2 regions of the Luteimonas sp. A649 genome follow, and region 2 is predicted to be linked to the other one. Evidence: predicted binding sites of a transcription regulator. Region 2 holds the regulator's gene; the other holds the start of a gene.
What was found. Region 2 encodes sigma-54, which starts transcription at its own class of promoters, with help from an activator protein. Its sites were predicted from a motif close to TGGCACGNGCNTTGC; they were not measured.
Positions count from the first base shown of each region.

Region 1: a site for sigma-54 is predicted at 11,392-11,406, ahead of glnA (type I glutamate--ammonia ligase). Genes of this name have one in related genera too.

Region 1 covers NZ_JBSVRQ010000004.1:66,711-81,766, reverse strand. Annotated here, with positions in the region: gene ACW5E8_RS13730 (uroporphyrinogen-III synthase) at 1-187, shown strand, start outside; gene ACW5E8_RS13725 (uroporphyrinogen-III C-methyltransferase) at 224-1,249, shown strand; gene ACW5E8_RS13720 (heme biosynthesis HemY N-terminal domain-containing protein) at 1,332-2,579, shown strand; gene ACW5E8_RS13715 (acetyl-CoA C-acetyltransferase) at 2,586-3,863, opposite strand; gene ACW5E8_RS13710 (hypothetical protein) at 3,940-4,857, shown strand; gene ACW5E8_RS13705 (superoxide dismutase family protein) at 4,859-5,470, opposite strand; gene ACW5E8_RS13700 (superoxide dismutase family protein) at 5,476-6,030, opposite strand; gene ntrC (nitrogen regulation protein NR(I)) at 6,101-7,546, opposite strand; gene ACW5E8_RS13690 (two-component system sensor histidine kinase NtrB) at 7,533-8,669, opposite strand; gene ACW5E8_RS13685 (N-acetylmuramoyl-L-alanine amidase) at 8,791-9,549, opposite strand; gene glnA (type I glutamate--ammonia ligase) at 9,921-11,330, opposite strand; gene ACW5E8_RS13675 (undecaprenyl-diphosphate phosphatase) at 11,605-12,399, shown strand; gene ACW5E8_RS13670 (DUF4377 domain-containing protein) at 12,464-13,291, shown strand; gene ACW5E8_RS13665 (YbhB/YbcL family Raf kinase inhibitor-like protein) at 13,416-14,027, opposite strand; gene ACW5E8_RS13660 (tetratricopeptide repeat protein) at 14,045-15,056, opposite strand, start outside.
Region 2 covers NZ_JBSVRQ010000001.1:377,080-392,135, forward strand. Annotated here, with positions in the region: gene mgtE (magnesium transporter) at 10-1,371, opposite strand; gene ACW5E8_RS01785 (2OG-Fe(II) oxygenase) at 1,474-2,418, opposite strand; gene ptsP (phosphoenolpyruvate--protein phosphotransferase) at 2,415-4,142, opposite strand; gene ACW5E8_RS01795 (HPr family phosphocarrier protein) at 4,142-4,411, opposite strand; gene ACW5E8_RS01800 (PTS sugar transporter subunit IIA) at 4,424-4,816, opposite strand; gene rapZ (RNase adapter RapZ) at 4,884-5,753, opposite strand; gene hprK (HPr(Ser) kinase/phosphatase) at 5,794-6,753, opposite strand; gene ACW5E8_RS01815 (PTS sugar transporter subunit IIA) at 6,750-7,226, opposite strand; gene hpf (ribosome hibernation-promoting factor, HPF/YfiA family) at 7,251-7,580, opposite strand; gene ACW5E8_RS01825 (RNA polymerase factor sigma-54) at 7,689-9,125, opposite strand; gene lptB (LPS export ABC transporter ATP-binding protein) at 9,159-9,878, opposite strand; gene lptA (lipopolysaccharide transport periplasmic protein LptA) at 9,878-10,405, opposite strand; gene lptC (LPS export ABC transporter periplasmic protein LptC) at 10,386-10,922, opposite strand; gene ACW5E8_RS01845 (KdsC family phosphatase) at 10,946-11,500, opposite strand; gene ACW5E8_RS01850 (KpsF/GutQ family sugar-phosphate isomerase) at 11,511-12,515, opposite strand; gene ACW5E8_RS01855 (BolA family protein) at 12,642-12,878, shown strand; gene murA (UDP-N-acetylglucosamine 1-carboxyvinyltransferase) at 12,878-14,137, shown strand; gene ACW5E8_RS01865 (DUF3108 domain-containing protein) at 14,192-14,908, opposite strand; gene ACW5E8_RS01870 (DUF3108 domain-containing protein) at 14,909-15,056, opposite strand, start outside.

The DNA of each region.
Region 1 (15,056 bases), on a different contig from region 2:
GGAGCACGTACTGGCCACCCTGCCTGGCGACGCCCTCGCGCGCCTGCAGGAAGCCGCCGTGGTGGCTGCCAGCGAACGCCTGGCCGGGCTTGCCCGCGAGCGCGGCCTGCGTGTGGCCGCCGTCGCTGCCAGCGCGCGCCCCGCGGCGATGCTGGCCCAGTGCTCCGGGGCAGCGCCGAAGCCCTAACATGGGCGCCCCCATCCGCGCATTCCGCCGCACCCTGTGAACGCCACCGAGTCTCCCCAGCCCGCCACGCAGCCCGCGCCGCGACGTCGCACCTCTGCCCTGGCCTGGCTGTTGCTGCTGGTCCTGCTGCCGGTCGCCGGCACCCTGGCCTGGCGTGCCTGGCAGGCCGAGACCGGAGCGCGGCGCGCCGCCGACGCGCAGGAGGCCGTCCGCGTGGATGCGCTCGAGCAGCGCCTGGCCCAGTTCCGCGAAGGCCAGCAGGCGCAGGCCAAACGCATGCAGCAGGCCGAAGCCACCAACCGCCTGCTTCGCGATGAACTGCTGGCCATCGGCCAGCGCGCCGCCCTGTTGGAAGAGAGCGTGCAGCGCCTGGCCGATCCGGCGCTGGACGCCGCGCGCGCCCTGCGCCTGGACGAGATCGAACTGCTGCTCGCCCAGGGCCAGCAGCGCCTGTTGCTTGCCGGCGACCTCGAAGGCGCGCGCCGGGCCTACGCCCTGGCGGCGCGCCTGCTCGACGCGCTGACCGACCCCGCGGACATCGACCTGCGCCAGGTACTGGCCCAGGAACGCGCGGTGCTCGACGCGCTTGGCGCGGACCCGCGGGTGGCCGCCGTCGCCCGCATCAACGCCTTCGAGGCCGATATCGGGGCCTTGCCGGCGGGCCTTCCGACCACGGATCCCGCCTCGGACGCGGCAGCGCCCTGGTGGCAGCGCCTGGCCGGGCGCATCGTCGCCGTCCGCCGCAGTGATGATCGTCTGGCGGTGGACTCCGGCGAACAGGCCGCCGGACTCGCCGCGCTGCGCCTGGAGCTGGCGCTGGCACGCACCGCCGCCGAGCGCCGCGACGGCAGCGGGCATGCCGCAGCACTGGCGCGGGCGGCGACCTGGCTGCCGCGGCTGTGGCCGGATTCCCCCGCGCGCGACGCGCACCGGCGCGAGCTGGATGCCATCGCCGCGATGCCGCTCGAGCTCGCGCTGCCCGAGCTTGGCACCACGCTGGACCAGCTGCGGCTTCGCCGCGATCGTCCCGCGGCGGCGCCTGTCCCCGCGCTGGCTGGCTGAACGCAGGCTCGCGGTCCGGTGGCCATGAACACAGCCACGACATCCCCGTCGCTACGGTGGTCCGAGTATCTGGAGGTCTGCCATGAACCTGTTCCGCAACCTGCTTGTCTGGATCCTGCTGGCCATCATCGGCGCGCTCGCCTGGAACCTGCTCGCCCAGGATCCCGGCTACGTGCTCGTGCGCTACCGCGGCTGGGACTACACCACCAACCTTCTGTGGGTGTCGGTGGCCGTGGTTGTCGCGCTGTTCGCACTGTGGCTGCTGTGGTCGCTGGTGGCGGTGCCGCTGCGCGCCTTCCGCCGCCGCCGCGAGCGCCAGTCGCGCGAACGCCTGGGCACGGGGCTCGAAGCCCTGCACCAGGGCCATTACGCGCGCGCTGAAAAGCTGCTGCCGCAGGCGTCCGACGAGAGCGACGCCGCGGTTGCCCGGCTGGCCGCGGCCCGCGCCGCGCTGGCCCGCGGTGACCATGCCGCCGCGCGCAGCCACCTGGATGCGATCGACGCACGCCACGCCCTGACCCGCGCCATCGGGCGCGCCGAGCTGGCCCTGGCCGAGGGCCGCCCGACCGATGCCCTTGTGGCGTTGGACGATCCCGATGCGCAGCCGCTGTCGCCCCGAGGCCTGGCCCTGCGCGCCGACGCATTGGCGTCGTCCCGCCAGGCCGCCGAGGCCTATTCGCTGCTGGGTGCGCTGCGCCAGCAGCAGGCCTGGCCGGACGCGGCGCTGGCCGATCGCGAGCGCGTGTGGGCGGCGCAGGCGCTGGACGAGGCCACCGACGCCAATGCGCTGGCCGAGCGTTGGGAAGTCCTGCCCAAGCCCCTGCGCAGCGAGCCCGCCGTGGTCGCGGCCTATTCCGAACGCGCCGCCGCGCTGCGCTGGGAGGACGCCGCGACGTCGAGCATCGAACACGCGCTGGACACGCGCTGGGACGAAGACCTCGCCCTGCGCTACGGCCGACTGCCGGTGGAGCGCATCGAGCACCGCGAAGCCGCGGCGCAGCGCTGGCTGCAGCAGCACCCGGGCAGCCCGGCCCTGCTGCTGACCCTCGCCCGATTGGCGCGCGCGCGCGGCCAGTGGCCGCAGGCCGAGGACCATCTGCACCGCGCGATCGCGCAGGGTGCCGGCGCCGAGGCCTGGGAAGAGCTGGGTGACGGCCATGCCATGGCCGGTGACGACGCCCGCGCCCGCGCCGCCTACGCCAACGCACTGCGCGCGCAGCGTGGTGAAGCGGTCACGCCGTTCGCGGACCGCGACCTGCGCCAGGGCATCCACGACGCCGCCGCCATCGAGGACCGCGACGAACACGGCATGCCGCGCCTGCGCGAGTGAGCCCGCTCAGCGCTCCAGGATCGCGACCACGCCCATGCCGCCGGCGGTGCAGATCGAGACCAGCGCGCGGCCGCCGCCGCGTTCCTGCAGCTGGCGCGCGGCGGTCGCAACCACGCGCGCGCCGGTGGCGGCGAAGGGATGGCCGGTGGCGAGCGACGAGCCCACGGGATTGATCTTCACCGGGTCGATGCGGCCCATCGGCGCGTCGAGTCCGAGCCGGTTGCGGCAATAGTCCTCGCTCTCCCAGGCGCGCAGCGTGCACAGCACCTGGGCGGCGAAGGCCTCGTGGATCTCGTAGATGTCGAAGTCCTGCAGCGTCAGATTGTTGCGCGCGAGCATCTCGGCCACGGCCACGGTCGGCGCCATCAGCAGGCCCTCGCCGTGGACGAAGTCGACCGCCGACACGTGCGCGTCGCGGACGTGGCACAGCACCTCGTGGCCGTGCTGCGCCGCCCACTCGTCGGTGGACAGCAGGCAGGCGGCGGCGCCGTCGGTGAGCGGCGTGGAATTGCCGGCGGTCAGCGTGCCGCGGCCCGACGTGCGGTCGAAGGCCGGCTTCAGCGTGGCCAGCTTTTCCAGCGTGCTGTCGGCGCGCAGGATGTTGTCGCGCGACACGCCCCGGAAGGCCACGATCAGGTCGTCGAAGAAGCCGCGCTCATAGGCCGCGGCCAGCTTGTGGTGCGACGCCACCGCGAGCTCGTCCTGCGAGTCGCGCGCGATGTTCCACTCCTTGGCCATGTCCTCGCAGTGCTCGCCCATCGACTTGCCGGTGCGGGGTTCGGCCACGCCCGGGAAGTCAGGCTTCAGTTCGCCCAGGCGGAAGCCTTTGAACTGCGCCAGCTTGTCCTTCGTGGTCTTGGCCGCATTGGCCGCGAGCAGCCGGCGCCGCAGCGCGCGACCGTAGACGATCGGCACGTCGGAGGTGGTGTCGCTGCCGCCGCCGATGCCGCTGTCGATCTGGCCGGTGGCGATCTTGTTGCCGATGGTGATGATCGAATCAAGCGACGTGCCGCAAGCGCGCTGCAGGGTGATGCCGGGGGTCAGCGGTGACAGCCCCGACGACAGCGCGGCTTCGCGGCCGAGGTTCCAATCGCTGGAGTGCTTGATGACCGCACCCATCGCGACCTCGCCCAGGCGCTGGCCGTGGAGGCCGAACTTCTCCACCAGCGCGCCCAGGGTGCGCACCGACATGCCGAGGTTTCCGACGTCGGAGTAGGCCGTGTTCTGGCGGCAGAAGGGAATGCGGACGCCGCCGAGGACGGCGACGGGGCGACCATGCAGCATCTGGGACCTCGCGGGCGACCCACCGACCATGGCGGGCATAATGGAGCGAGTTTAGCGCCGCCCATGCGCAGGGCCAATGAACAAGACCGCATCCAATCCCCCCCGTAGCCCGCGAGTGCTCGGCGCGCTCGCGCTGGAGCTGGCACCGGGCACCCGCGCCGCGCGCGACGCGGTCCCGCAGGCCGACGGCGGCGCACTGGCCGCGCTGGTTGCCGCCGACCTCGCGAAGTTCGCCCCAGATGCCACCGGGCTCGACCTGACCCTGGTCGCGGCGCACTTCGACCCGGTCGAACTGCTGCGCCCCGGCTGGCCCCTGCACCAGGAGCTGTGGCAGCTCGCCGCCAAGGCGCCGCGCGCGCCGGGCGGCGGCGCACGCGTGCTCGCGTTCGGCAGCCACGAAGGACAGCTCCCGGGCGCGCTGTCGCCCGCGCCCGAGTACTCCGGTGGCCCCTTGCGGCTGCTGCCCTTCGTCCTCGACGGCGACGCCGCCGCGCTCGCCCGCGTGTCCGCGCGCTGCGAGGCCGACCTGATGGAAGAAGGCATGGCCGGTGCCGGCACCGCGCTGGCGGCTCAGGAGGCCTTCGGCATGCAGGTCGAGCACGCGCGCTACCTCACCGTGCACGACCTCTGTGCGCTCACCGCGATGCAGTACGAGCACGCCGGACTGGCGCCGCTGTGGCCGGTGCTGGAAACCGCGCTGCTGTCGCCCACGCGCGAGGCCTGGCTGGACGCGCCGCCGGAACCGCTGCTGCGCTATGCCGCGGGCGAGGTGCGGATGGCCTTGTTCACGCATGCCGGCTGGCTGGCCCGCCATGCCCCGGACGCCGCAGGCGCCGACGATGAGGCGCGCGCCCGGCTTGAGCGCCTGTACGCCCACTTCGAAGCCCGCCAGCGCCAGCTGTCCAGCCTGCTGCGCGCCCATGGCCTGGCAGTGGAGTTCATCCACTGCCGCGGCGACGCGCGGGCGGAGCTCGAGGCCCCGCCCGCGCGCTGAGTCACATCGACTGCGTGATCACGCCGCAGGCCAGGCGCGCACCGGCGTTGCCGGTCGGCTGGGTGGCGTAGTCGTCCGGATCGGCGTGCACGATCACCCCGCGGCCGAGCACGTCCGACGGCGCGCCGTCGGCAAGCGTGGCGCCGTCCAGGCGAGTGTCGATGATCGCCACGCCGGTATCGTCGGCCACGATGTTGTCGGTGTCGCCGACGTGGTGTTCGTCGGAACCGATGCGGCCGTGGGCCGCGCCCGCGGGATTGAAGTGGCCGCCGGCACTGGTGGCGTCGGGCGCGCTGCAGTCGCCGGTCTCGTGCACGTGGAAGCCGTGCTCGCTGTTGGGTGGCAGGCCGTTGACCTGGCCGGTGATCGCGACGCCGCCGTCCACGGCGGCGAACGCGATCTCGCCGGTGACCGAATTGCCCTCGGTCGCCGACAGGATGGCCACCGTGTGCGCTGGCGGCGTGGTGGTCATGTCGGGCGCGGTGTCCGCGGGCATGGCCGTCGGTCCGGCGGGAGGCGTTGCCGCCGCGTCGGGTGCATCCTGCGGCGGGTTGCAGGCCGCGAGGCCGAGTGCGAGCGAAGCCGCAAGCAGGGTCGTCTGGATCGTGCGCATGGGTGTTACTCCTGTTCCAGTGAGGCGCCGTCGGGCGCGATGGTGATGACGCCGCAGGCGATCCGCGCGCCGGTCGCGCCGGCGGTGGAGCCGAGCACGACGAGCGAACGCCCGGCGATGTCGTTGGCCGAGCCGCCGCCGAGCACGGCGCCGCGGACCCGCTGGTCGACGCGGGCCACGCCGCGTTCGTTGGCGATGATGCGGTCGCTGCCACCGTCCAGCGCGCCGCTGCCGCTGGCATCGAAGTACGGACCGGCGCTGGAGGCGTCGACAGCACTGCAGTCGCCCAGTGCGTGCACCTGCAGGACATGGGCGCCATTGCGGCTGAGGCCGCCGACGTCGCCGCCCAGGCGCACGCCGTCGGCTTCGGCGCGCAGGGTGATGCGGCCGCTGGCCAGCGTGGCCGAGGCCGCGGTCAGGTTGGCATGGGCCAGGCGCGCGGTGCCGGCATCCGCGCGCGGCGGGGGCGGCAGTGGCACGGGCTCGCGCTGGGCGGGCGGCGTGCTGGCACACGCGGCGAGCAGGCCGGCGGCGACAAGGGCGGTGATCGGGTGACGCATCGGTCTCACGGTGGTTCGCGGAAGCGACAAGGGTAGCCGCGCCGCGGTGTCGGATACGTGAGCCACGGATTCAGCGTCCTGGGCGGCGCGCACCGAGCTTTCGCGTCAGCGTGTTGCGCCCCAGGCCGAGGCGGGCGGCGGCCTCGCTGCGACGGCCGCCGGTATGCTCCAGCGCGACATCCAGCAACACCTGGTCCAGGCGCTCGCGGGCTTCGGCATGGATGCCGTCGCCGTGCGCGGCCAGCTTCGCGCGCGCCCAGTCACGCAGGTGGGCGGCCCACTCCGGGCCTTCGCCGGCTGCGGGCGCACTGGAGGCGCCGGTAGCAACCTTGTCCGGCCCCAGCGCATCCGCGAGATCCGCCGCGCCGATGACGTCACCCGGCGCCAGCGCGGCCAGCCGCCAACAGACGTTCTGCAGTTCGCGCACGTTGCCCGGCCAGTCGTACCCCTGCAGGCGCTCGAGTGCCGGGCGCGACAGGCGCTTGGGCGACGCGTCGAAGCGCCCCGCCGCGCGCTGCAGGAAGCCTTCGGCCAGGCGCGGGACATCACCCCGGCGCTCGCGCAGCGGCGGCAGCCGCAGGCGCACCACGTCCAGGCGATGCAGCAGGTCGGCGCGGAAGCTGCCGTCGCGGACCTTGGCCTCGAGATCCTGATGGGTGGCCGCGACCACGCGCACGTCGACGCGGATCAGCTCGCGGCCGCCGACGCGGAAGAACTCGCCCTCGGCCAGCACGCGCAGCAGGCGCGTCTGCAGCGGCAGCGGCATGTCGCCGATCTCGTCGAGGAACAGGGTGCCGCCGTGGGCCTGCTCGAAGCGGCCGACGTGGCGGCGCTGGGCGCCGGTGAAGGCGCCGGCTTCGTGGCCGAAGAGTTCGCTTTCCAGCAGCTCTGCGGGAATCGCCGCGGTGTTGAGTGCGACGAAGGGCCCGCGCGCGCGCGGCGACTCGCGGTGCAGCGCGCGCGCCACCAGTTCCTTGCCGGTGCCGGTCTCGCCGGTGACCAGCACCGACAGTGGCGCCTGCGCCAGGCGGCCGATGGCACGGAACAGCTGCTGCATCGCTGGTGACTCGCCGAAGAGCATGTCGTCGCCGTCGGTCGCGCTCGCCACGGCGGCCGGGACCGTGGCTGCGTCGCCGACCTTGCCCAGCGCGCGCGCGGCCAGGGCCACGGCGTCGTCGAGGTCGAAGGGTTTCGACAGGAACTCCTGCGCGCCGCCGCGGAACGCCCCGGCGGTGCTGGCAACATCGGTGTGCGCGCTCATCACCACCACCGGCAGCGATGGCAGCCGCCGCTTCAAGGCATCGAGCAAGGCCAGGCCGTCGTCGCCGGGCATGCGGACATCGGTGAACAGCAGCTGCGGTCGCGCGCCACCGCGGTCGAGCGTGGACAGTACGTCGGTCGCGGACTCGAAGCCGGTAACCGCGTAGCCCGCCTCGCGCAGCGCGGTGGCGAGCACGAAGCGCACCGCACGGTCGTCGTCGACGACCCAGATGCGGGCACCGTCAGTGCTGGTCATCACCCTTCTCCTCGACATTGCCAGCCACGCCTCGCGCCGGATCCGGGACCTCGTGACCCGAGTCATCAACCGCGATCGCCGCTGCATAGGGCAGCAGCAGGGTGAAGACGGTATGCCCCGGCCGCGATCGGTAGGCGAGGCTGCCGCGGTGCTCGCGCGCCGCCTGCTGCGCCATCGCGAGGCCAAGCCCGCTGCCCTCGGCGCGACCCGACACCAGCGGCACGAACACCTGTTCGGCCAGCTCCTCGGGCACGCCGCGCCCGTCATCCACGATCTCCAGGCGCAAGGCGAGCGCGTGCAGCACGCTGCCGATGCGCACGCCGTGCTCGGCGCGCGTGCGCAGCACCACTTCGCCCGCGCCGGCTTCGAGGGCGTTGCGAACCAGGTTCCAGACGGCCTGCACCATCCGGTCGGGATCGCCCTCGATCTCGGGAAGGCTGGGGTCGTAGTCGCGCGTCAGCTTCACCGCCCACCCGGCGTCGGCCTCGGCCAGGCGCAGCACGCGCTCGAGTACGGCATGCACGTTGAGCGGGGCGTGCGGCCGCGGCGGCGCGGGATCGAGCATGCGGTCGACCAGCTGCGCCAGGCGCGCGACCTCGGAGTCCACAAGCTCCACCAGTTCGCGCGCGGAGGCGTCGCCGCCGGGAATGCGCCGCGCCAGCAGTTGCGCCGCACCCTTGAGCCCGGCGAGCGGATTGCGCAGCTCGTGGGCCAGCCCCTTGAGCGCTGCCGACATGGCCAGGGGCAGGGCCGCGACCGGGTCGCCGCCGGGGAATTCGTCGACCGGATGCAACTCCAGCAGCCAGCCGCCGGCCTCGCGCGGGGTCAGCCAGGCCTCGGCGAACCGTGGCGCGGCACCGGGATACGCGAGCGGCAATCGGGGCAGGCGAAGCACGCCGGGCGCAGCCGAAGGATGGTCCGCGCCCCGGTCGCCGGAAACCGCGCGCGCCAGCGCATCGCCCTGCGCTTCCAAGGCCCCCAGCGGGAGGCCCGCCAATCTGCGCAGGGACACGCCCAGCCACTGCCCGCTCGCCAGGTTCCCCGCCTCGATCAGACCCATGGCCGACACGGCCAGCACGGGCGTGCTCAGCTGGTCATGGGCGCGATCGAGTCCGGGCTGCATTGCACCAATCTAGTGCATGCCGGGGGCGATGGCACCTGGAAGATGCCTGTCACCCATGCAGGGCCGCGCCTCGTCATCGGGCAGTCCTGCACCCCCGTGCCGATGCGATCCGCGACACGCGTCAGTCCGCGCCCTGTGTCGCAAGCCCCGCCCCATCGGGCAGCGTCAGCGCATGCAGCACGCGCAGGTCCTCGACGTCGAGCGTCGTCTGCGCATCACCGCGGAAGCGCAGGCGGAAGGCGCGGATCGTAGCCTCCGGGTTGCTGGTGTCGTAGCCCACCAGCCGCAGCGCGCGCATGGCATCGAAGCCTTCCGGCGCCGGCGGTGCATCGTCGGCCGGCCAGATTCCGAACCCGGCCTCGGCCAACCGCTTCCACGGGAACAGCGCACCCGGGTCGATCTTGCGCGACGGTGCGAGGTCGGAATGGCCGATCACCTGGCTGCGCGGGATGCGCAGGCGTTCGCACAGGTCGTCGAGCAGGCGCAGCAGCGCTTGCACCTGCGGCTCGGTGAAAGGCTCGCGGCCGTTGTTGTCGATCTCGATGCCGATCGATGCCGAGTTGAGGTCGGTGATCGTGCCCCAGCGGCCGCCGCCGGCGTGCCAGGCGCGGTGGCCGTCAGCGACGAGCTGGTAGATCGCACCGTCATCGCCAACCAGGTAGTGCGAGCTCACCGGCCCGCCGCTGTTGCGCGTGCGCAGGGTGTGCAGGCTCTGCTCGACCGAGTCCTGCTCGGTGTAGTGCAGGACGATGACGACCGGGCGTCGTTCGTCGTGGTTGGGCGACGGCACCCAGGTCGCCATCGGATTGCGAGGCGGCTGGTGGGCGCAACCGGCGAGCAGGGCAAGGCAAAGGACTGCCGCAAGGGGTTTGACGTTCATGCGGCAATCGAACCTCTGATGGCCAGGCAATGCAAGGTGGCGGAAGAAGCGGCGCCGTGACCTGAGGGGCCCCGCCGCGGCCGGGAGGCCTTCGCGGCTCATGTCCCCCGGCATCCGCCTGGCGGCGGATGCCTCCTCCTTTACTTCCCCGCGAAGGCCTCCCGGCCACGACGGGGCTCGGCGTTGCTGCAGGTGCGCGGGATACCGGCTTTGCTCCTGGGGCCACTGCGTATTGCTGCGCACCGGGGGCCAAGGCCCTTGAGAGCGAAGTCAAGGAGGAGGCGATGGCCGCAGGCCAGCGCCGGGGGACATGAGCACTCAAGGGCCTTGGCCCCCGGTACCTCGGCACCTCGGCGCCCCAGCGCCCTGCGTCAGATCGCGTAATACATCTGGTATTCCAACGGATGCGTCGCCGAGCGGAACGCAGTGACCTCCTTCATCTTCAGCGTGATGTACGCGTCGATGAAGTCGTCGCTCATCACGCCACCCGCCTTGAGGAACTCGCGGTCGGCGTCGAGCGCTTCCAGCGCCTGGTCGAGCGAGTGGCAGACGGTCGGGATGCCCTTGGCCTCTTCCGGCGGCAGGTCGTAGAGGTCCTTGTCGCTGGGGCCGCCCGGGTCGATCTGGTTACGGATGCCATCCAGGCCCGCCATCATCAGCGCGGTGAAGGTCAGGTAGCCGGCGTTCATCGCATCGGGGAAGCGGAACTCGACACGGCGCGCCTTGGGATTGGACACGTAGGGGATGCGGCAGGACGCGGAGCGGTTGGACGCGGAGTACGCCAGCATCACCGGCGCCTCGAAGCCCGGCACCAGGCGCTTGTAGCTGTTGGTGCTCGCGTTGGTGAAGGCGTTGATCGCGCGCGCGTGCTTGAACACGCCGCCGATGTACCACAGCGCGGTCTGGCTCAGGCCGCCGTAGCCGTCGCCGGAGAACAGGTTGGTCCCGCCCTTCGCCAGCGACTGGTGCACGTGCATGCCGCTGCCGTTGTCGCCGACCAGCGGCTTGGGCATGAAGGTCGCGGTCTTGCCGTTGCGGTGGGCGACGTTCTTGACCACGTATTTGGTGGTCAGCAGTTCGTCGGCCTTCTGCACCAGCGAGCTGAACTTGGTGCCGATCTCGCACTGGCCGGCGTTGGCGACTTCGTGGTGATGCACTTCGATCTCGATGCCGACCTGCTCCAGCGTCTTGCACATCTCGGCGCGGATATCGTGCAGCGAGTCCAGCGGCGCCACGGGGAAGTAGCCACCCTTCACGCCGGGCCGATAGCCGGTGTTGCCGCCCTCGTACTCGCGACCGGAGTTCCACGCGGCTTCTTCGGAGTCGACGTGGAAGAAGGTGTGGCCCATGTCGTTGGCATAGCGCACGGAATCGAAGATGAAGAACTCGGGCTCGGGGCCGAAGAAGGCCTGGTCGGCGATGCCGCTGGACTTGAGGAAGGCCTCGGCGCGACGCGCGATGCCGCGCGGATCGCGGTTGTAGGCCTGCATCGTGGTCGGATCGAGCACGTCGCAGGTGAGCACCATCGTCGGGTCGGCGGTGAAGGGATCCAGGAAGGCGGTGCCGGGATCGGGCAGCAGCACCATGTCCGACTGGTGGATGCCGCGCCAGCCGCCGATCGAGGAGCCGTCGAACATCTTGCCGTCCTCGAACAACGCCGGCTCGATGACCGACACCGGGTAGGTGACGTGGTGCTGGACGCCGCGCATGTCGGAGAAGCGCAGGTCGACGAATTCGACCCGGTGGTCTTTGATCAGCTTTTCAACGGTGTCGAGGGACATGGAGGGCTCCGGTGCTCAAGGATGGGTCCCGGGCGCGCCCGGGTGTCGGGGAGGAAGTATCGCAAGCGCCGTGCCATGCCCCAGGTGATTGAATTCCTTGGGGCAGACCGGGACGGCAGCCCCGCACTGCACCAATCAGGTGCGGATCCAAGATAGATCGCACCAAACGGGTGCGGCCAGGGCATCGGCTATGCTGCCGCGTTGATCGCCGCGGCCGCCCGGCCTGTGGCCATCCTCCCCACCCACAGCACGACCACCGCCTGGATCCTGACCGATGACCGACCCGCTGGCCGCCCTGCTCCTGGGCATCCTTGAAGGCCTGACCGAGTTCCTGCCGATCTCCAGCACCGGCCACCTGCTGATCGCCCAGCGCTGGCTGGGCGCGCGCTCGGACTTCTTCAACATCGTCATCCAGGCCGGCGCGATCCTCGCCATCACCCTGGTGTTCCGCGAGCGCATCACCGCCTTGGTGACGGGCCTGGGCGACGCCCGCAACCGCGACTACGCGATGAAGCTCGCAGTCGCCTTCCTGGTCACCGCCGCGGTCGGCCTGCCGGTGCGGCTGCTGGGTTGGGAGCTGCCGGAGACGGTCACGCCGATCGCCTGGGCGCTGGTGATCGGCGGCGTGTGGATGATCGTCGCCGAACGCCTGGCCGAACGCCGCCCCGACGGCACCGACGTCACCTGGACGATCGCCATCCTGGTCGGCCTGGCGCAGGTGCTGGCGGGCGTGTTCCCGGGCACCTCGCGCTCGGCGGCGGCGATCTTCATCGCCATGCTCGCCGGCCTGAGCCGGCGCCGGGACGCAGCCGAATTCGTGTTCCTGGTCGGCATCCCGACCATGTTCGCGGCCAGTGCCTACACCTTCCTCGAGCTCGCGATGGACGGCGGGCTGGGCGGCGAAGCCTGGGCCGACGTCGGCATCGCCTTCGCCGCGGCCACGATCACCGGCTTCATGGTGGTCAAATGGCTGCTCGGCTACATCGAACACCACCGGTTCACCGGATTCGCGGTGTATCGCATCCTGCTCGGCGCGGCGCTGCTGCTGTGGTTGCCGGTGGGCGATTGAGGTCCACGCAACCCCGTTCCCGCGCATTGCGCGTTAACCCAGGTCCCTGCCCCGGAGCCACACCATGAAGCCACTGTTCGCACTTGTCCTGCCGCTCGCGCTGGCCGCCTGTTCGCCCGGCACCAACGACGCCGCGCCCCCCGCGACACCCTCGCCCGCCGCGGCCCCGGCGGCGCCCGGCACCGCGCCCGCACCGGACCTCGCGGCCACGCTCGGCGCCCACCACTGGCAGCTCGACGCCGCGACGGCCGCCGATGGCAGCCGCATCGACGCCCTCTTCGCGAACACCGACGCCGCGCTGCAGCTTGATTTCGCTGACGGCCGGGTCTCGGTGTCCAACGCCTGCAACCACATGGGCGGCGACTTCAACCTCGAGGCCGACGCCGTCGCCTTCGGCCCGATGGTGAGCACCCAGATGGCCTGCGCGGAACCACTGATGGCGATGGAGCGCGAGGCCCACACCCGGCTGTCGGGCAGCCATGCGCTCGCGCTCGACGGCGGCGAGCCACCGCGGCTTGCGCTCACCAACGGCCTGGGCGACCGCCTGGTCTTTATCGGCGCGCCCACCGCGCGCACCCGCCATGGCGGCGAGCCCGAGCGCGTGTTCCTTGAAGTCGCCGCCGAGCGCGTCGACTGCCACCATCCTCTGATGCCCGAGTATCGCTGCCTGCAGGTCCGCGAGATCCACTACGACGACAGCGGCCTCAAGCAGGACATCGGCGAATGGGGGCCGATGTACGAAGAGATCGAAGGCTTCGAACACACGCCCGGCGTGCGCACGGTGCTGCGCCTGGACCGCTACCAGCGCCAGAACGTGCCGGCCGACGCATCGGCCGTGGTGCACGTGCTCGACATGGTGGTGGAGCAGGAGCAGGTGGCTGCCGCCGAATAGGCGGGAGTCGCGAGGCGGCGGCGGCCGGATCCTCCTGCGGGAGGGGCTGTCGCAGCGACGGGGTCCGTCGCCATCGCAGCTATAGCTGCGATGGCTGCTCCCACAGGTCGCTGGTGCAGTCGTCTCAGGCGTGGGAAGCGTGCAGGCTGTAGCTGCCCCAGGTGGCGGCTTCGGCCAGCACATGGCCCTGCATTGCCCGCAGCACGTCGCCGGCGGTGAACCGTTCCGGCAGCTCCAGCCGCTCGACGTCCAGCGCGAACACCCGGAAGAAATAGCGGTGCACCCGCAGGTCGTGCGGCGGCGGGTACGGACCGTCGTAGCCCAGCCAATCGCCGGCCATGTCGGCGTCGGCGGCAAACCAGCCGGTGTAGTCGTTCAGGCCCTGGCGCGTGCCGGCCGGACCGGCCGGCGCGCGCTTGCCGCCCTTGGTCACGCCCTCGCTGCAGCTGCCGGCGGCGATCGCGGTGACCTGCGGCGGGATGTCCACCATCGCCCAGTGCACGAAGTCGCCGCGCGGATGGTCGACCGGGATGTCGGTCCCGTCGTCCGCGGCCAGCGCCGGGTCCGTGGGCGCGTCGGCATCGATGCAGAGCAGCGCGAACGAGCGCGTGCCGTCGGGCGCGTCGCCCCAGGACAGCTGCGGATTGCGGTTGCCGCCCAGGCCGTCGGGCGCGCCGAAGGCGAACCCGACGGGGATCGGCTGGCCGTGGGCGAAGCTCTCGCTTGTGACGTGCATGGTCGTGCTCCTCGGGGTCAGGCGTCCGGATAGCCGAAGCGGCGCGCCACCGGCGCCAGCGCCGCGAACGGTCCGGCAAGCAGGTCGGCATAGCTGCGCCACGCGCCGGCGCTGAAGCGCGGGTTGCCGAAGAGGCCGCGTGGCGGCGTTGGCAGCTTGACGCCAAGCGCCTCACCCATCCGGGCGGACATCGCCGGCGGGTCGTCGGCGATGTCATCGACGCGCAGCAGGTGGTGGGCCACCAGGTCGAGTTCATGCAGCGTGGCGATCTGGGCGAGCGCGACGGCCAGCCAGTCGGCCGCGGCCTGCGGCGTCCCCGCCGTGAACGGCGTGCTGGCGCCGAACGCGATCCAGTCCATGAGCATGTCGCGCGGGTCGCGCAGCATGACCAGCAGCCGCGCCTCGGGCAACGCCGCGCGCACCACCGAGGTGTAGCTGTTGTCCCACCACGGCAGCCAGTCGATCACCGCGCCACGGATGCCGCGTCGCGGCAGTGCGGCGCGCCAGGTGTTGATCACCGTTGGTGCATCGAGCTTGCCGGCGGCGACGCCCGTCCAGGAACCGATGTCCTGGAAGACATCGGCCGGTGGCGAGCCGCCGACGCGGTCGTCGCGGAAGGTCGGCACGGGGCGCAGGAGTTGCGCACCGCGCTCGGACAGCCCGCCCGGCAGGCCCAGCAGGAACGCCACCGGCGGGGCGTCGGGTGCCGGGGCCGCGGCTTCGGGCCATTCGGCCGGCGCAGGGGTGGCCTCGGGCAGCGGCAGGCGATTGCCGGGAGCCGCTGCGTCGGGCCGGTTCCAATGCGCCAGCGCGCCGGCGAAATCGCCCGTGCGGTGCCGCGCCAGGCCCAGGCGCACTTCAAACGTCGCCTTCGCTTCCGGGCGCAGGTTTTCGCGCCCAAGCACCGACTCGATGCGCCGCAGCGCCTGTGCAGGATCGGTCTCGAGCAGCGCGTCCGCCAGCCGCACCTCGGCGCCGAAATGGCCCGGGGCGAGTTCCAGCAGCGCGTGCGCCGCGGCCGCGACGTCC
Region 2 (15,056 bases):
CGGCTTGGGTCAGCGGAGGAGGATGACCGTCGCCAGGCCCAGGAAGCTGAAGAACCCCACCACGTCGGTCACCGCCGTCACCACCACGCCGCCCGCCACCGCCGGGTCCACGTTCGCGCGCTTCATCGCCAGGGGCACCAGGACCCCCGCGAGCGCCGCGGACGCGAAGTTCACGATCAGCGCCACGGTGATCACCAGGCCGAGCATCCAGTCGTGGAACCAGGCCACGGACACCAGCCCGACGAAGCCGCCGATCAGCAGCCCGTTGATCAGCGCCACGCGCAGTTCTTTCCACAGCAGCACGCTGGCGTTGCTCGCGCCCACCTGGCCCAGGGCGAGGCCGCGCACCATCAGCGTCAGCACCTGCATGCCTGCGTTGCCGCCGATGCCGGCGACGATCGGCATCAGCACCGCCAACGCGACGATCTGCTCGATGGTGGCTTCGAAGCGACCGATCACGCCCGCCGCCAGGAAGGCGGTGGCCAGGTTCACGCCCAGCCACACGATGCGGCCGCGCACAGCGCGCCGCACCGGCGAGAACAGGTCCTCGTCCTCGTCCAGGCCGGCGGCGCCCAGCGCCTGGTGCTCGGCCTGCTCGCGGATGATGTCGACCACGTCGTCGATGGTGATACGGCCGAGCAGGACGTTGCCCTCGTCGACGACGGGTGCGGACACCCAGTCGTGGTCGGAGAACTGCCGCGCCACCGACTCGGCCGACTCGCCGACGTGGATGGCCGTGAGCTCGTCGTCGATCAGCTTGTTGATCGGGTTGCCGGGCTCGCTGGTCACCAGGTTCTGGAGCGCGACCCAGCCCAGCAGCTGGTGGCGGCGATTGACCACGTACAGGTGGTCGGTGTGGTCGGGCAGCTCGCCCCGCAGGCGCAGGAAGCGCAGCACCACGTCGACCGTGGTGTCGGCACGCACCGTCACCACGTCGGGATTCATCAGGCGGCCGGCGGTGTCCTCGGCATAGGACAGGGCCTGTTCCAGGCGCTCGCGGTTCTCGCGGTCCATGGACTTCAGGACTTCGTCGATCACCGTGTCCGGCAGGTCCTCCACCAGGTCTGCGAGGTCGTCGATGTCGAGGTCTTCGACCGCGGCGACGATTTCGTCGGTGTCCATGTCCGCGAGCAGGCTCTCGCGCACTTCGTCGCCGACGTGGACCAGCACCTCGCCGTCATCTTCGGGATCGACCAGGCCCCAGACCACCATGCGGCGATCGGGCGGCAGCGATTCGAGCAGGTTTCCGATCTCCGCCGGGGCCAGCGTGTTGACCAGCCGGCGCACGGGACCGAGGCGGCCGCTGTCCAGGGCATCGGACAGCAGGCGCAGCTGGCGCGCGGTCTTGTCGTGGCGGACGGCTTCGGCCATGGAATGCTTCCGGGGGGCGCGTCGCGCGACGGGATGCGCGACAGGGATCAGGCGTTCATGCCGGCATTATCGCCCGCGTCGCCACTGCTGCACAGCCCGCGCTCAGCGACGCAGCCGCGCGCGCAATCGCCTGGCCGCGGCGAACACCCGGCTGGCGAAGCTGCGGTCGAGCTCCGCCTGCAGTTCCCGCACCTCGCCGTAGAGGCGGCGGTTGTGGGCGTCGCGCCGTGCCAGCAGGTCACGCAGGTCGGCGACGTCGCGCTCGCTCAGCGTCCGCCCAGGCCGCAGGTGCGCGGGGAGCGGCCGGTCGACATAGACGGTCGAGTGCCGCGGCGCGGCTTCCGCGGCGGGGCGTTCACGGGTGTAGAAGTACAGCGCCACCGACCTGCGGCTGAGCGTTTCGCGCCCGGGCGGCAGTCGGATCGGCGGGAACCCGTGCCAGCTGTGCTCGGTGGTCTCGAAGATCACGCAGCGGTTGAACACCGGCGCGACCGCGACCACCTCGTCGGTGTCCGGGTCATGGGGATCGCGGCGCAGCTCCAGCGCGCCGCCCCAATCGTCCTGCCACTCGCGGTTGAGGTAGACGATCAGGTTCAGCCGCCGGTGCCAGCCCGTGGCCGGGTGGTGGTTGAAGTCGATGTGGGTGTCGAGGCTCTGGCCATCGCGGTTGTCGTGGGTGCCGCCGCCGAAATAATCCGGGTCGTAGAGCAGGCCGTCGATGCCGGTCAGGCGCTCCACCAGTCCAAGGAATGCCGGCGACTGGATGCAGTCGTCGAGCGCGGCGTAGGCGTCGCCGAGCGCGCGGATGCGCTCGACCGTGGACTTCCCCGCGGCGACCCCGTCTTCGTTGATGGCATTGCCGCGTTCGAAGGCCGGGAACCGGGCCATCAGCGCATCGGCGAAACCCGGGACGAGGAAGTCCTCGATCACGCAGTGGCGGAACGGCTGCGCGGCGAGGAAGCCCTCGCGGATCGCGTCCGCGCCGGCGACGACCCGCGGCGCGACGATGGCGTGCAGCGCGCCGACGGAAGCGGGGTCCGTGCTCATGCCGCGGCCGCCGCCACGCTTGCCAGCCAGCGTTCGATGCCGGCCCGGTCGCGCGCGCGCAGCAGGGCCGGGGCGCGCTTTCGAAGCACGGACAGATCGTGCGCGCGAAGTTCGCGGCGCACCTCGAGCAGGGTGCCGGGATGCACGCTGAATTCCTCCAGCCCGAGCGCGAGCAGCAGCGGCGTGAACAACGGATCGCCGGCCATCTCGCCACAGACCGCCGCCGGCCGGCCGTTCGCCTGGGCGGTCGCGAGCACTTGGTGCAGCAGCTGCACGACCGCCGGGTGCATCGGGCTGTGCAGTTCCTGCAGGGCATCGTTGCCGCGGTCGGCGGCGAGCAGGTACTGCACCAGGTCGTTGGTGCCGATGGAAATGAAGTCGACCAGGTCGATCAGCGCCGGCAGGGCGATGGCCGCGGCCGGCACCTCGATCATGGCCCCCAGTGCGATCCCGTCGGCGACCACGTGGCCTTCGCTACGGAGCTTCGCGGCGGCCTGGCGCAGCAGCCGGCGCGTGGCCACCAGGTCCTCGCGACGCGCGACCATCGGCAGGAGGATCCGCAGCGGCCCGTAGCCCGACGCACGCAGGATCGCGCGCAGCTGGGTGGTGAACACGCCGCGCTGGCGCAGCGCCAGGCGCACGCCGCGCACGCCCAGTGCCGGGTTGGGCTCATCGGGCAGCGCGAGTCCGCTGCCGTCGGCCTTGTCGGCACCGACGTCCAGGGTGCGGATGGTGGCGATGCGCCCCGTCATGCCCAGCACGAGATCGCGGTAGGCGACGAACTGCTCTTCTTCCGACGGCAATTCGTCGCGCTGCAGGAACAGGAATTCGGTGCGGTACAGGCCGACGCCGGCCGCGCCCAGGGCGTGGGCCTCGGCCACGTCCTCCCGCGATTCGGCGTTGGCGTACAGGCGGATGTCGACGCCGTCGAGCGTGCGCGACGGTTCGCGGCGCAGGCGGTGCAGCTGGCGCCGCTCGCGCTTGCCCTCGCGCACGCGCTCGCGGTGTGCGCGCAGGTCGTCGGCGCCGGGATCCACGATCACCAGCCCCGTGCTGCCGTCGATCATCAGCACGTCGCCGTCGTTCACCTGTGCCAGCGCCTGCGCGGCCCCCACCACCAGCGGCAGGTGCAGGCTGCGCGCGAGGATCGCGCTGTGCGCGAGCATGCTGCCGCCCGCGGTCACGACGCCGAGCACGCCGCGGGCATGAAGCCGCGCGACCTCGGACGGAGCCAGCGCGTCGGCGACGATGATCTCGCCCGCAATGCCGACCACCTGGGCATCGTGGCGGTGCAGGGCGGCGTGGATGCGACCGATGACGTGGTCGATGTCCTCGACGCGGCTGCGGAAATAGGGGTCGTCCATGCTTTCGAACACGGTTGCGAGCCGGTTGCGCTGCAGGCGCAGCGCGTAGTCGGCAGCGTAGCGTTCCCTGGAGATCAGGCCATCAAGCCCCTGCAGCAGTTCGGGATCGTCGAGCAGCAGGGCATGCAGGTCGAGGAACTCACCGACTTCGCCGGCCAGTGCGCCGTGCAGGCGCGAGCGCAGGTCGCGCAGCTCCGCGCGCACCATGCCGATGGCCTCGTGCAGTCGCGCGATCTCGGCCGGAACGGCTGCGCGTGCGATGCGCTCCTCCGCGACCTCCAGCGCATGCGGCTGGCGCACGCGCGCCCGGCCGAGGGCATTGCCCCGCGATGCGCCCTGGCCGGGGAACACCTGGCGCATCAGCTGTCCTCGTCGAATCGTCGCTCGAACAGCGCGCACACGGCGTCGGCGGCCGCGGCCTCGTCGGCGCCCTCGACCCGCAGCGTGACCGCGGTACCGGTGCCCGCGGCGAGCAGCATCACACCCATGATGCTCTTGGCGTTGACCTCGCGGCCCTTGGCGGTGAGGGTCGCGTTGACGTCATAGCCCGACAGCAGCTGCACCAGCCGCGCGGTGGCGCGCGCGTGCAGCCCGAGCCGGTTGGACACGGTGAGTTCGCGTTCGATCATGGCCGGCCTGCCTCATGCGTCATCGTGCAGCACTCCATTGCGCGCGCCGGCGGCGGCCACCGCGGGCAGTTCATCGAGCGGCAGCTCGGGATAGTTGAGCACCCGCAGCAGCATGGGCAGGCTGAGCGCGGACACGCGGCGCACGGGGGTGCCCAGGTGCGCCAGGCGCGAGGCGATGTTGGCCGGGGTGGCACCGTAGAGGTCGGTCAGCAGCAGGACCCCGTCGCCGCTGTCGGCGCGGCGCAGCGCCGCACTCGCGGCCGGCAGCACGGCGTCCGGATCGGCGTCGAAGGACACCTCGAAGACCTCCACCGCCAGCGGCAGCGGACCCAGCAGGCGGCCCGCCACCGCCGCCAGCGCGGTGCCGATGCCAAGGTGTGTCACGAGGAGGATGCCGGCGGCCATCGCTACAAATTAGCAGAGCGGCGCGACCCTCAGGAAGCGCCGGCTGCGCGGGGCGCCGTTGCGGGGCTCAGTCGAGCTCGCGGTGGTGGGTGGCGACTTCGCTCCAGCCCTGCTGGCGGGCGTGCGCCGCCGCGGCCTCGGCGAGGAATACGGAGCGGTGCCGGCCGCCGGTGCAGCCGAAGGCCACGGTGACATAGCTGCGCGTGGACGAGTGCATGCGCGGCAGCCAGGCGTCCAGGAAGGCATTGACCTGCTGCAGGAACTCGGTGACATCGGCCTCCTTCGCGAAATACTCGCGCACCGGTGGGTCGCGTCCCGACAGCGGCCGCAGGCGCGCATCCCAGTGCGGGTTGGGCAACGCCCGCGCATCGAACACGAAGTCCGCGTCCGGCGGCACGCCGCGGCGGTAGGCAAAGGACTCGAACAGCAGCGACAGCGACGAGTCCATGCTCAGCCCGAGGTCGGTCAGCACCCGGCGCCGCAGCTGGTGCACGTTGAGTTCGCTGGTGTCGATGATGACGTCGGCCAGCGAACTCAGTGGCCGGAGCACCTGGCGCTCCAGCGCGATCGCGTCCGACAGTGCCAGCCCCAGGCGGGTGAGCGGATGCCGGCGGCGGGTGTCGGCATAGCGCTTGAGCAGCACGGCGTCGGCGGTGTCGAAGAAGACCAGCTTGGGGTCGAAGCCCATCGCGCCGACGGCGGACAGCCATTCCGGGATGTTGGCGAGGTCGCCGCGGCTGCGCACGTCGATGCCCACCGCGAGCTTCTGCGACGCCCGTTCGGGATGGGTGGCGCTGCGCACGAAATCGGGCAGCAGTTCGGCCGGGAGGTTGTCGACGCAGTAGAAGTCGAGGTCCTCGAAGGTGTTCAGGGCGACGGTCTTGCCGCTCCCGGACATGCCGCTGACGATGATCAGCGAATTGCCGGCGGCGTTCATGGCGTGCTTCTCAACGGCGTGCTTCTCAACGGTGTGCTCCTCACTGTGTGCTCCGTTCCAGGAAGTGCGAATGGCGGGCGAGGAAGGCCGCGGCGGGATCCACGCCCTTGGAGCGCAGCACGTGCACGCGGGTGGCGGCCTCGGTGAGGACCGCCAGGTTGCGCCCCGGCATCACCGGCAGCGTGATCATCGGTACGTCGAGGTCGAGCACGCGCCGCGAGCCGAGGTCACCGGTGAGCCGGACCATGCCGCTGGGGTCGCGCGCATCATGGGCGCTGTCCGGCCGCGCGAGGTGGACGACCAGGCGCAGGTACTTGTTCCGCTTCACCGCGGTATCGCCGAACATCTCGCGGATGTTGAGCACGCCCAGGCCGCGCAGTTCGAGCAGGTCCTGCAGCAGCTCCGGGCAGGTGCCGTCGAGCACGTCGGGCGCGAGCTGCGCGAACTCCGGCGCGTCGTCGGCAACCAGGCGGTGGCCTCGGGTGACCAGTTCCAGCGCGAGCTCGCTCTTGCCGGTCCCGGACTCGCCGGTGATCAGCACGCCGATGGAGTAGATCTCCATGAACACCCCGTGCAGCGTGACCCGCGGCGCAAGTGCGCCGGCGAGGTGGTACTGCAGGACGTTGTAGAGCTCATGGCCGCGGCGTTGCGACGCCCAGAGCGCGATGCCCGATTCCTCGGCCATCTTGACCAGGTCCTCGGGGCAGGGCTGGCCCTTGTTGACCACCAGCGCCAACGGGCTGAACTGCAGGATCTTCTCCAGCGTTTCCCAGCGCTGCCGCGGCTCCAGCCCATCCAGCCAGGCGAGCTCTTCGCCGCCGAGGATCTGCACCTTGTTGGGATAGATGATGTTGAGGTAGCCGGCCAGCGACGGCCGTCGCGATACGGCGTCGACCGATTCCAGCTGCCGCGACGCGCCGGCCTGGCCGGCCAGCCAGCGCAGCTCCAACCGGTCCTTGAGCTGGTCGAACAATCCCTGTGCGGTGACGACCGCCCTCATCCCGACCCTGTCCGCCGGGGGGCGTCGTTCTGCAGCAGCAGGGCGCGCAGCGCGGCGATGTCGGGTGCGCCGCGCACCGACTCCCGGAAACCGGCGTCGGCGAAGCGGCCTGCGAGTTCGGAGAGGGTGTCGAGGTGTTGCTGCTGGGCGTGGTCGCCCGGAACCGCCATCGCGAAGACCAAGTCCACGGGCTCGCCGTCACGGGCGTCGAAATCCACCGGATTGGCCAGCCGGAGGAAGGCCGCCATCGGCTCGCGGCAGCCATCGCTGCGGCAGTGCGGAATCGCTACGCCGCGGCCGATGCCGGTGCTGCCGACCGCTTCGCGCCGGCGCAGGCCATCCGCGATCGCCGGGGTCAGCGCCGGCGAGCCGCCGCCCAGCAGGCGGGCGGCGACATCCAGCACCTGGTCACGGTTACCGGGTTCCACCACTTGCACGATGCGGCCGGCGGTGAGCAGGTCGGTGTAAGGCATCCCCCGGGCCTTCGATCGCCGGCTTCAGCCGAACTCGCCGTCGCGCACCGGATTCCCGCCGCGACGGTGCTGGTCGATCATCTTCTTCTTTTCCTTGACCAGCATGCGGTCGAGCTTGTCGGCGAGGAGGTCGATGGCGGCATACATGTCGGCCGCGCGGGCGTCGGCGTGGAGAGGTTTGCCGGCGACGATGACCGTGGCTTCGGCGCGATGGTCGGGCTTGTCGATGCTGAGCTGGGTGCGGACCTGCAGCGGTGGATCGTAGAGGCGCGACAGCCTGCCAAGCTTGGTTTCAACGTAGTCGCGCAGGGCCGGGGTGACGTCCATCTGCTGGCCGTGGGTCTCGATGAGCATCGCAACCTCCTTTCTCCGTGGGGACCACAGCATCGCGCATGGCGGCGCGGTGGTTGTCACGGACAGGTTAACCCAGCCCCCCGGGGGCGGGAAGCGGCCACACGGAGTTCAGGCGATGCGCACGCGTTCGTGCGATGACGGGATGTTCAGTGCTTCGCGATACTTGGCGACGGTGCGTCGTGCCACAGGGACACCGCTGTCCTTGAGCCGGTCCGCCAGGCGCGCGTCGGACAGCGGCTTGCGCGGGTCCTCGGCTTCGACCAGGCGGCGGATCATGTCCTGGATGGCGATGCTGGAGGCCTCGCCGCCGCCACCGGTGTCGATGCCCGAAGCGAAGAAGGCACGAAGGGGAATGGTGCCCCGCGGCGTGTGCACGTACTTGCGCGACACCGCCCGGGAGACGGTGGATTCGTGCATGCCGATCTGCGCGGCGACTTCGCGCAGCGTCAACGGGCGCAGTGCCTGGCCGCCGAACTCGAGGAAGCCCGACTGCTCCCGCACCAGGCAACGGACCACCTTGAGCAGGGTTTCGCCACGGGCCTCGATGTTCTTCAGCAGCCAGCGCGCCTCCTGCAGGCGGCCGCGCAGGTAGCCTGCATCGGTGCCTGCGGTGTGCTGCAGCATCTGCTCGTAACCGCGGTGGATGGTCAGGCGGGAATGGCGGCCGCCCGCCAGCGTGACCCGCCAGACGCCGTTGTGGCGCGCGATGCTGCAGTCGGGAACCACGTAGGTGTCGTGTGGCATGCCCCCGATGCCGGCGCCCGGGCGCGGGTCGAGGCCGCGGATCAACTGCAGCGCGGCGACCGCATCCTCCCTGCTGCAGCCCAGCGCCTCGGCGACGCCATCGGTGCCCAGCTTGGCCAGGCGCTCGATCAGCGTCGCCACCGCGCGGCGGGCGACGTCGCGGCCGGGAGTGTCTTCGGGCAGGGTGTCGAGCTGCAGCAGCAGGCACTCGCCGAGGTCGCGTGCACCCACGCCGGTCGGGTCCAGGCGCTGCACCGTGCGCAGCACCGCCGCGATCTCGTCCTCGTTGCAGCGAAGGTCCGGTGCCAGTGCCTCGGCGATCGCGGACAGCGGTTCGCGCAGGTAGCCGTCATCGTCGATGGCGTCGACCAGCGCCACGCCGATGGCGAGCTCGCGTGGCGACAGGTGGCTGAGGTTGAGCTGCCAGAGGAGGTGGTCGCGCAGGGTCTCGGACTGGGCGATGCGCTCGGAGGCGTCGCCGTCCTGGTCGTCGCCGCCACCACTGCCGCCACCGCTACCGTAGCTTTCGTCCCAGGCGACGTCGCGGTCGTCGTCCCAGGCGTCCTGGGCGGCATCGTCGTTTCCGTCTGCGCGGGCGTCGTCGCCGTCGGATCCGGAGGCCTCATCCGCAGACGACGGCGGAGCCGTTTCGTCCCATTCCAGCAGCGGATTGCTCTCGACCGCCTCGGTGATCTCGAGCTCTAGCTCGGGCATCGAAAGCTGCAGGAGATGCAGGGCCTGGCGCAGCTGCGGCGTCAGTACCAGGTGCTGTCCCAGCGATGTCTGCAGGCGAGGTTTCACGGTGTCCCCGATCAGGCGGGGGCGCCCGCCGGCTTACAGCCGGAAGGAATCCCCCAGGTAGACCCGGCGCACGTCCGGGTCGGCCAGCAGCGCGTCCGGAGCCCCCTGCGCGAGCACGCTGCCTTCATTGAGGATATACGCGCGGTCGCAAATGCCCAAGGTCTCGCGGACGTTGTGGTCGGTGATGAGTACGCCGATGCCCCGGTTCTTGAGGTGGCGGACGATGCGCTGGATCTCGCCGACGGAGATCGGGTCGACGCCGGCGAAGGGTTCGTCGAGCAGGATCAGGCGTGGCCGGGCCGCCAGCGCACGTGCGATTTCGACCCTGCGGCGCTCACCGCCCGACAGGCTGGCGCCGTTCTGGCCGGCGACGTGGGTCACCTGCAGTTCGTCCATCAGCGACTCGAGTTCGTCCTCGCGGCCCTTGCGGTCGAGGTCCTTGCGCAGTTCGAGCACCAGCTTGATGTTGTCGGCCACCGACAGCTTGCGGAACACCGAGGGTTCCTGCGGCAGGTAGCCCACGCCCAGGCGGGCGCGGCGGTACATGGGTTCGCCGGTGATGTCGCGGCCGTCAAGGACGATGCGCCCGGCATCGGCCGGCACCAGGCCGACGATCATGTAGAAGCAGGTGGTCTTGCCGGCGCCGTTGGGGCCGAGCAGGCCGACGACCTCGCCGGCGTCGAGCGTCAGCCCGAATTCGCGCACGACTTCGCGCTGGCGGTAGCGCTTGCGCAGGCCTTCGGCGACCAGCATCAGTTGCCGCCCTGGTCGGCCTTGGCGCCCTTGGGAAGGATGCGGGTGCGGACCTGGCCGCCTTCCTCGCCGCCGCCCTGGACCCGCCCGGTCCGCATGTTGTAAACGATGCGCCCGCCGCCCATGGTGCCGCGGCCGGGCTGGTTGATCTCGACGTTGCCGGTGAAGACCACGGTCTCGGTCTGCAGGTCGTAGTCGACGTTGCTGGCGGTGGCATCGATCGAGCCGCCGCCGTCGAGGTCCTGCTTCAGGCGCACGGGCGCCCCGGTAAGGATGACCTTCTGGATGTCGCCGCCGCCGCGGCGCACGTCGGCCTTGGCGGCGCGCACGTCCAGCGTGCCCTGCACGATGCGCACGTTGCCGGTGAAGACGCAGGGGCCGCCGTCGTCGCCCACCGAACAGTCGTTGCTGTTGGAGGTGAGGTCCATCGGCTGGTTGCGATCGGTCGATTTCGCCCAGGCGGGCGCCACGGCGACGGCTGCGGCCAGTGCCAGGAACGTCGTGAGGCTAACGGCGCGTGGGGACATAAGTGGTGTGGACCTTGGAGGTGAGCTGGAAGCGCTTGTCGGCCAGGTCGACTTCCATGCCGGTGCCGCGCATTGTAGTGCCGGGCTGGGTGATGGTCACGGCGAGGTCGCTGCTGGCGCGGCGCTGGCGGGGCAGGACTTCGAGGGCCTCGGTGTCCAGGCGCATCGCGCGGTCGCCAGCCGGGTCGGAGAGGGCGACGACCTGGCCCTCCAGGCGCATCCGTTCGCTGTCGGCGCTGATCCAGCCGGTGGCGGCACGCAGGTCCCAGTACAGCTCGCCGCCGTCTTCGGGAAGCAGGAACAGCGGCTCGCGGAGGGACATGGTTTCGTCCACCGGGTCGCGGTGCAGGTGCGGCGCGCGCAGGGTGAACGCCTCGTTGCCGTCGTTGTCGAGCGAGACCAGCTCGAAATCCTCCAGCACGTAATCGGAACGGTCGCTCGCACCTGCGGCCGCGGGGGCTTCCGCGCGCTGTCGCCAGGCCGACCAGCCGCTGGCGATCGCGGCCACCAGCAGCACGATGATCAAGGCGCCGCGCCAGTTCACTGGCCTGCCCCCGCGGCATCGCCACCGGCGCCGGCGTCGCCACGGGCGGCCAGCAGCAGCTCGCAGAACTCGCGCGCCGCGCCTTCGCCGCCACGGTGCGCGGATTGCCAGTGCACGTGGCCGAGGATCGCCGGCTGCGCATCGGCAGGCGCGGCTGCCAGGCCGGCGGCGGACAGCACCGCCAGATCGGTGAGGTCGTCGCCCATGAAGGCGACCTCGTCGGCGGCCAGGCCCATGCGCGTGCGCAGGCCTTCGACGCAGGCGAGCTTGTCCTTGATGCCGGTGTGGGCTTCGACGCCGAGGTCGCGGGCGCGGATCTCGGCCGCCGCGCTGGAACGCGCGGTCACGAACACCACCGCGATGCCGGCGCGGAGCAGCAGCGACAGGCCAAGGCCGTCGTGGACGTGGAAGGCCTTGGTCTCGGTGCCATCGGCCGCGATGTACAGGCGTCCGTCGGTCAGGGTGCCATCGACGTCGAAACACGCCAGGCGGATGCGCGCGGCGCGTGCGAGCAATTCGGTGGACGGAGCGGGGCGGCTGTGGGCGGGCATGAACACGTGATCACACCACGCGTGCACGCAACAGGTCGTGAATATTCAGGGCGCCGGCCACGCGGCCGTCGTCCTCCACGACCACCAGGCCACCGATCTTGTGCGCCTCCATCAGCTGCGCGGCTTCCGCTGCCAGCGCGTCGGGGCCGATGGTGCGCGGGCTGCGCGTCATCACTTCGGAGATGGGCGTGGTGCGCACGTCGATGCCGGCATCGAGGCTGCGGCGCAGGTCGCCGTCGGTGTACAGGCCAAGCAGGCGGCCGTCGTCGTCGACCACCGCGGTCATGCCCAGCATCTTGCGGCTGATTTCGGCCAGCGCTTCGCTGATGGTGGCGTGCGCGGGCACGCAGGGCACGGCATCGCCGGTGTGCATGACATCGGCGATGTGCAGCAGCAGGCGGCGGCCGAGCGCGCCGGCGGGGTGCGAGCGCGCGAAGTCGTCGGCGGTGAAGCCGCGGGCCTCGAGCAGGGCCACGGCCAGTGCGTCGCCCATGGCCAGCGAGGCGGTGGTGCTCGACGTCGGCGCCAGGTGCAGCGGGCAGGCCTCTTCGGGCACGCTGACGTCCAGGTGCACGGCGGCGGCGCTGGCCAGCGTCGAGCCGACGCGTCCGGTCAGGGACACCAGCGGGTTGCCCTGGCGCTTGAGCACCGGGAGCAGCTGCAGCACTTCGTCGGATTCGCCGGAGTACGAGAGCGCCAGCACGACGTCGGCGTCGGTAACCATGCCCAGGTCGCCGTGGCCGGCTTCGCCGGGGTGGACGTAGAACGCGGGCGTGCCGGTGGACGCGAAGGTGGCGGCGATCTTGCGGGCCACGTGGCCGGACTTGCCCATGCCGGTGCAGACCACGCGTCCGCGGCAGGCGAGCAGCAGGGCGCAGGCGCGGGAAAAGTCGCCGTCGATGCGGGCGGCCACGGCGGCCAGGCCCCGGCCCTCGATCTCGAATACACGGCGGCCGCTGGCCGCGAAATCGTGCGCGCCGACGGCGCTGGCTGGCTGGTGGCTGCTGCCGGACATTTCCGGGCCGGACCCTTTTTTTGTTAGGCTAACCCGTTCATCTTACGCGGATTGTCCCGTGGCCTGCGCGCCTTTGCGCCGGCGCTGGACGGCCGCTCATTTGCCCTTCATTACGGGAAGAACCCCTTGGACGCAGACACCATCCGCAAACTCATCGAGCAGGGCCTGCCGGGCGCCGATGTCGATGTTCGTGGCGACGACGGCGTGCATTTCGAGGCGCTGGTGGTGCACCCGGATTTCGGCGGTCGCCTGCCGCTGGCCCGCCATCGCATGGTCTACGCCACCCTGGGCGCGCTGATGGGCAACGAGATCCACGCCCTGGCCCTGCGGACGCAGACCCCCGACGAGCACCGGTCCGCCTGATGCAGAAGATCTTGGTGAGTGGCGGAGTGCCCCTGGAGGGTGAGATCCGCGTGTCCGGCGCCAAGAACGCCGTGCTTCCGATCCTGTGCGCGACCCTGCTGGCCGACGAGCCGGTGGAGATCGGCAACGTCCCGCACCTGCATGACGTGGTCACCACCGCGCGCGTCCTCGACGGACTCGGCGCGGGCGTCACCCATGACGCCGACGGCAGCCACGTGGTGGTGGATCCCCGCGGCGTCAACAGCCACATCGCGCCCTACGAGCTGGTGCGCACGATGCGCGCCTCGGTGCTGGTGCTCGGGCCGCTGGTGGCACGCCATGGCGCCGCCGAAGTCGCGCTGCCCGGCGGCTGCGCGATCGGCTCGCGCCCGGTCGACCTGCACATCCGTGCGCTCGAGGCACTCGGCGCGCGCATCACCGTCGAGCACGGTTTCATCAACGCCCGCGCCGGCCGCCTGCAGGGCGCCCATGTCGCCTTCGACACGGTCAGCGTCGGCGCCACCGAGAACCTGCTGATGGCGGCCACGCTGGCGCAGGGCACGACGGTCATCGACAACGCCGCGCGCGAGCCCGAGATCGTCGACCTCGCCGACTGCCTGCTGGCGATGGGCGCGGACATCGAAGGCGCGGGCGGTTCGCGCATCGTCGTGCACGGCGTCGACCGGCTGCACGGCGCGCGGCACGACGTGGTCGCCGACCGCATCGAGGCTGGCACCTTCCTTGTCGCAGGCGCAATCACCGGCGGGCGCGTCACGATCACCCATGCGCGGCCGGACACCATGGACGCGGTGCTGGAGCGGCTGGCCGCGGCCGGCGGCGACATCGCCATCGATCGCGACCGCATCACCATCGACATGCGTGGCCGCCGTCCGCGTGCCGTCGACATCACCACCGCGCCGCACCCGGCGTTCCCGACCGACATGCAGGCGCAGTTCATGGCCCTGGACTGCATCGCCGAGGGCGTGGCGACGATCGACGAGACGATCTTCGAAAACCGCTTCATGCACGTGAACGAGCTGATGCGGCTGGGTGCGGACATCCAGATCGATGGCAACCGGGCCAAGGTCACCGGCGTCGAGCGCCTCAGCGGGGCGCCGGTGATGGCGACCGACCTGCGCGCGTCGGCATCACTGGTGCTGGCGGGCCTGGTCGCCGAAGGCGAGACGCTGATCGACCGCATCTACCACCTGGATCGCGGCTACGAGCACATCGAGCGGAAGCTGTCTGGTCTTGGTGCGCGGATCCAGCGGATCGACTGAAACGAAGAGGGCACTGCATCGCAGGGCCCCGGTTCGTGCTGCCGGTGAGGCGCGTCAGCGCACCGCGGTCAGCCGCAGATCGATGTGGTCCTTGCCATCGCGCCGCTGCAGTACCCGCGCCGGCACCGGCAGGCCGTCCACGACCCACGCGATGATCTCGCGCTTGCCGTCCCTGCGCACGACGCGCGTGGCCTCGTGTGACTTGCCGCCGACCTGGATCGTTTCCTGGCCGGCGACTTCGAAGTTCTGGCGCTTGACCCGGCCGTCCTCGACCAGGCGGTAGTTGAGCGGCTTGCCCGCAGCCACGTCGCGCACCAGCACCAGGTTCATCAGCATGCCGTCGAGGTCACCCGCGCGCAGCTTCACCGGGCCGGCGCGGTCGTCCTTCACGTCTCCGGTCCAGCGTGCTTCGCCGCGACCCCAGTCGTAGTCGGCGGTGACCGTCTTGCGCTTGACCAGCATCGCCGCCAGGCCGCTGGTGCCGCGCTGGCTGTCGACGCTCTTCAGCGGGCGCCACGCGTCGCCGTCGATTTCGAACACGGTGCTCTGCGCGAGTTCGGCGCCCATGCCGCCGATGTCGATGCGGTACTCCCAGCGGTCCTGGCCGGCACTGGCGAGGCTCATGGTCGCGGTTGCTTCCATGCCCATGTAGTTGGCCTGGTAGTCGGCGGTGAAGGCCTCGATCGCAAGCGCGGGCGCGGCGGAGAGGGCCAGCAGCAAGCCGGAGGCGACGAGCGCGGCACGGCCGCGGATGGACTTCAGGTTCTGCATCTAGGGGGCTCCTTGATATGCGACCAGGCGCAGGTCGATGGCGTCTTCGCCGTTTTCGCGCTGCAGGATGCGGATGGGCGTCGGCACGCCGCGCGCCACCCACACGATGGTTTCATCGTTGCCGCCGTTGGTGCGTGAAACCCGCATG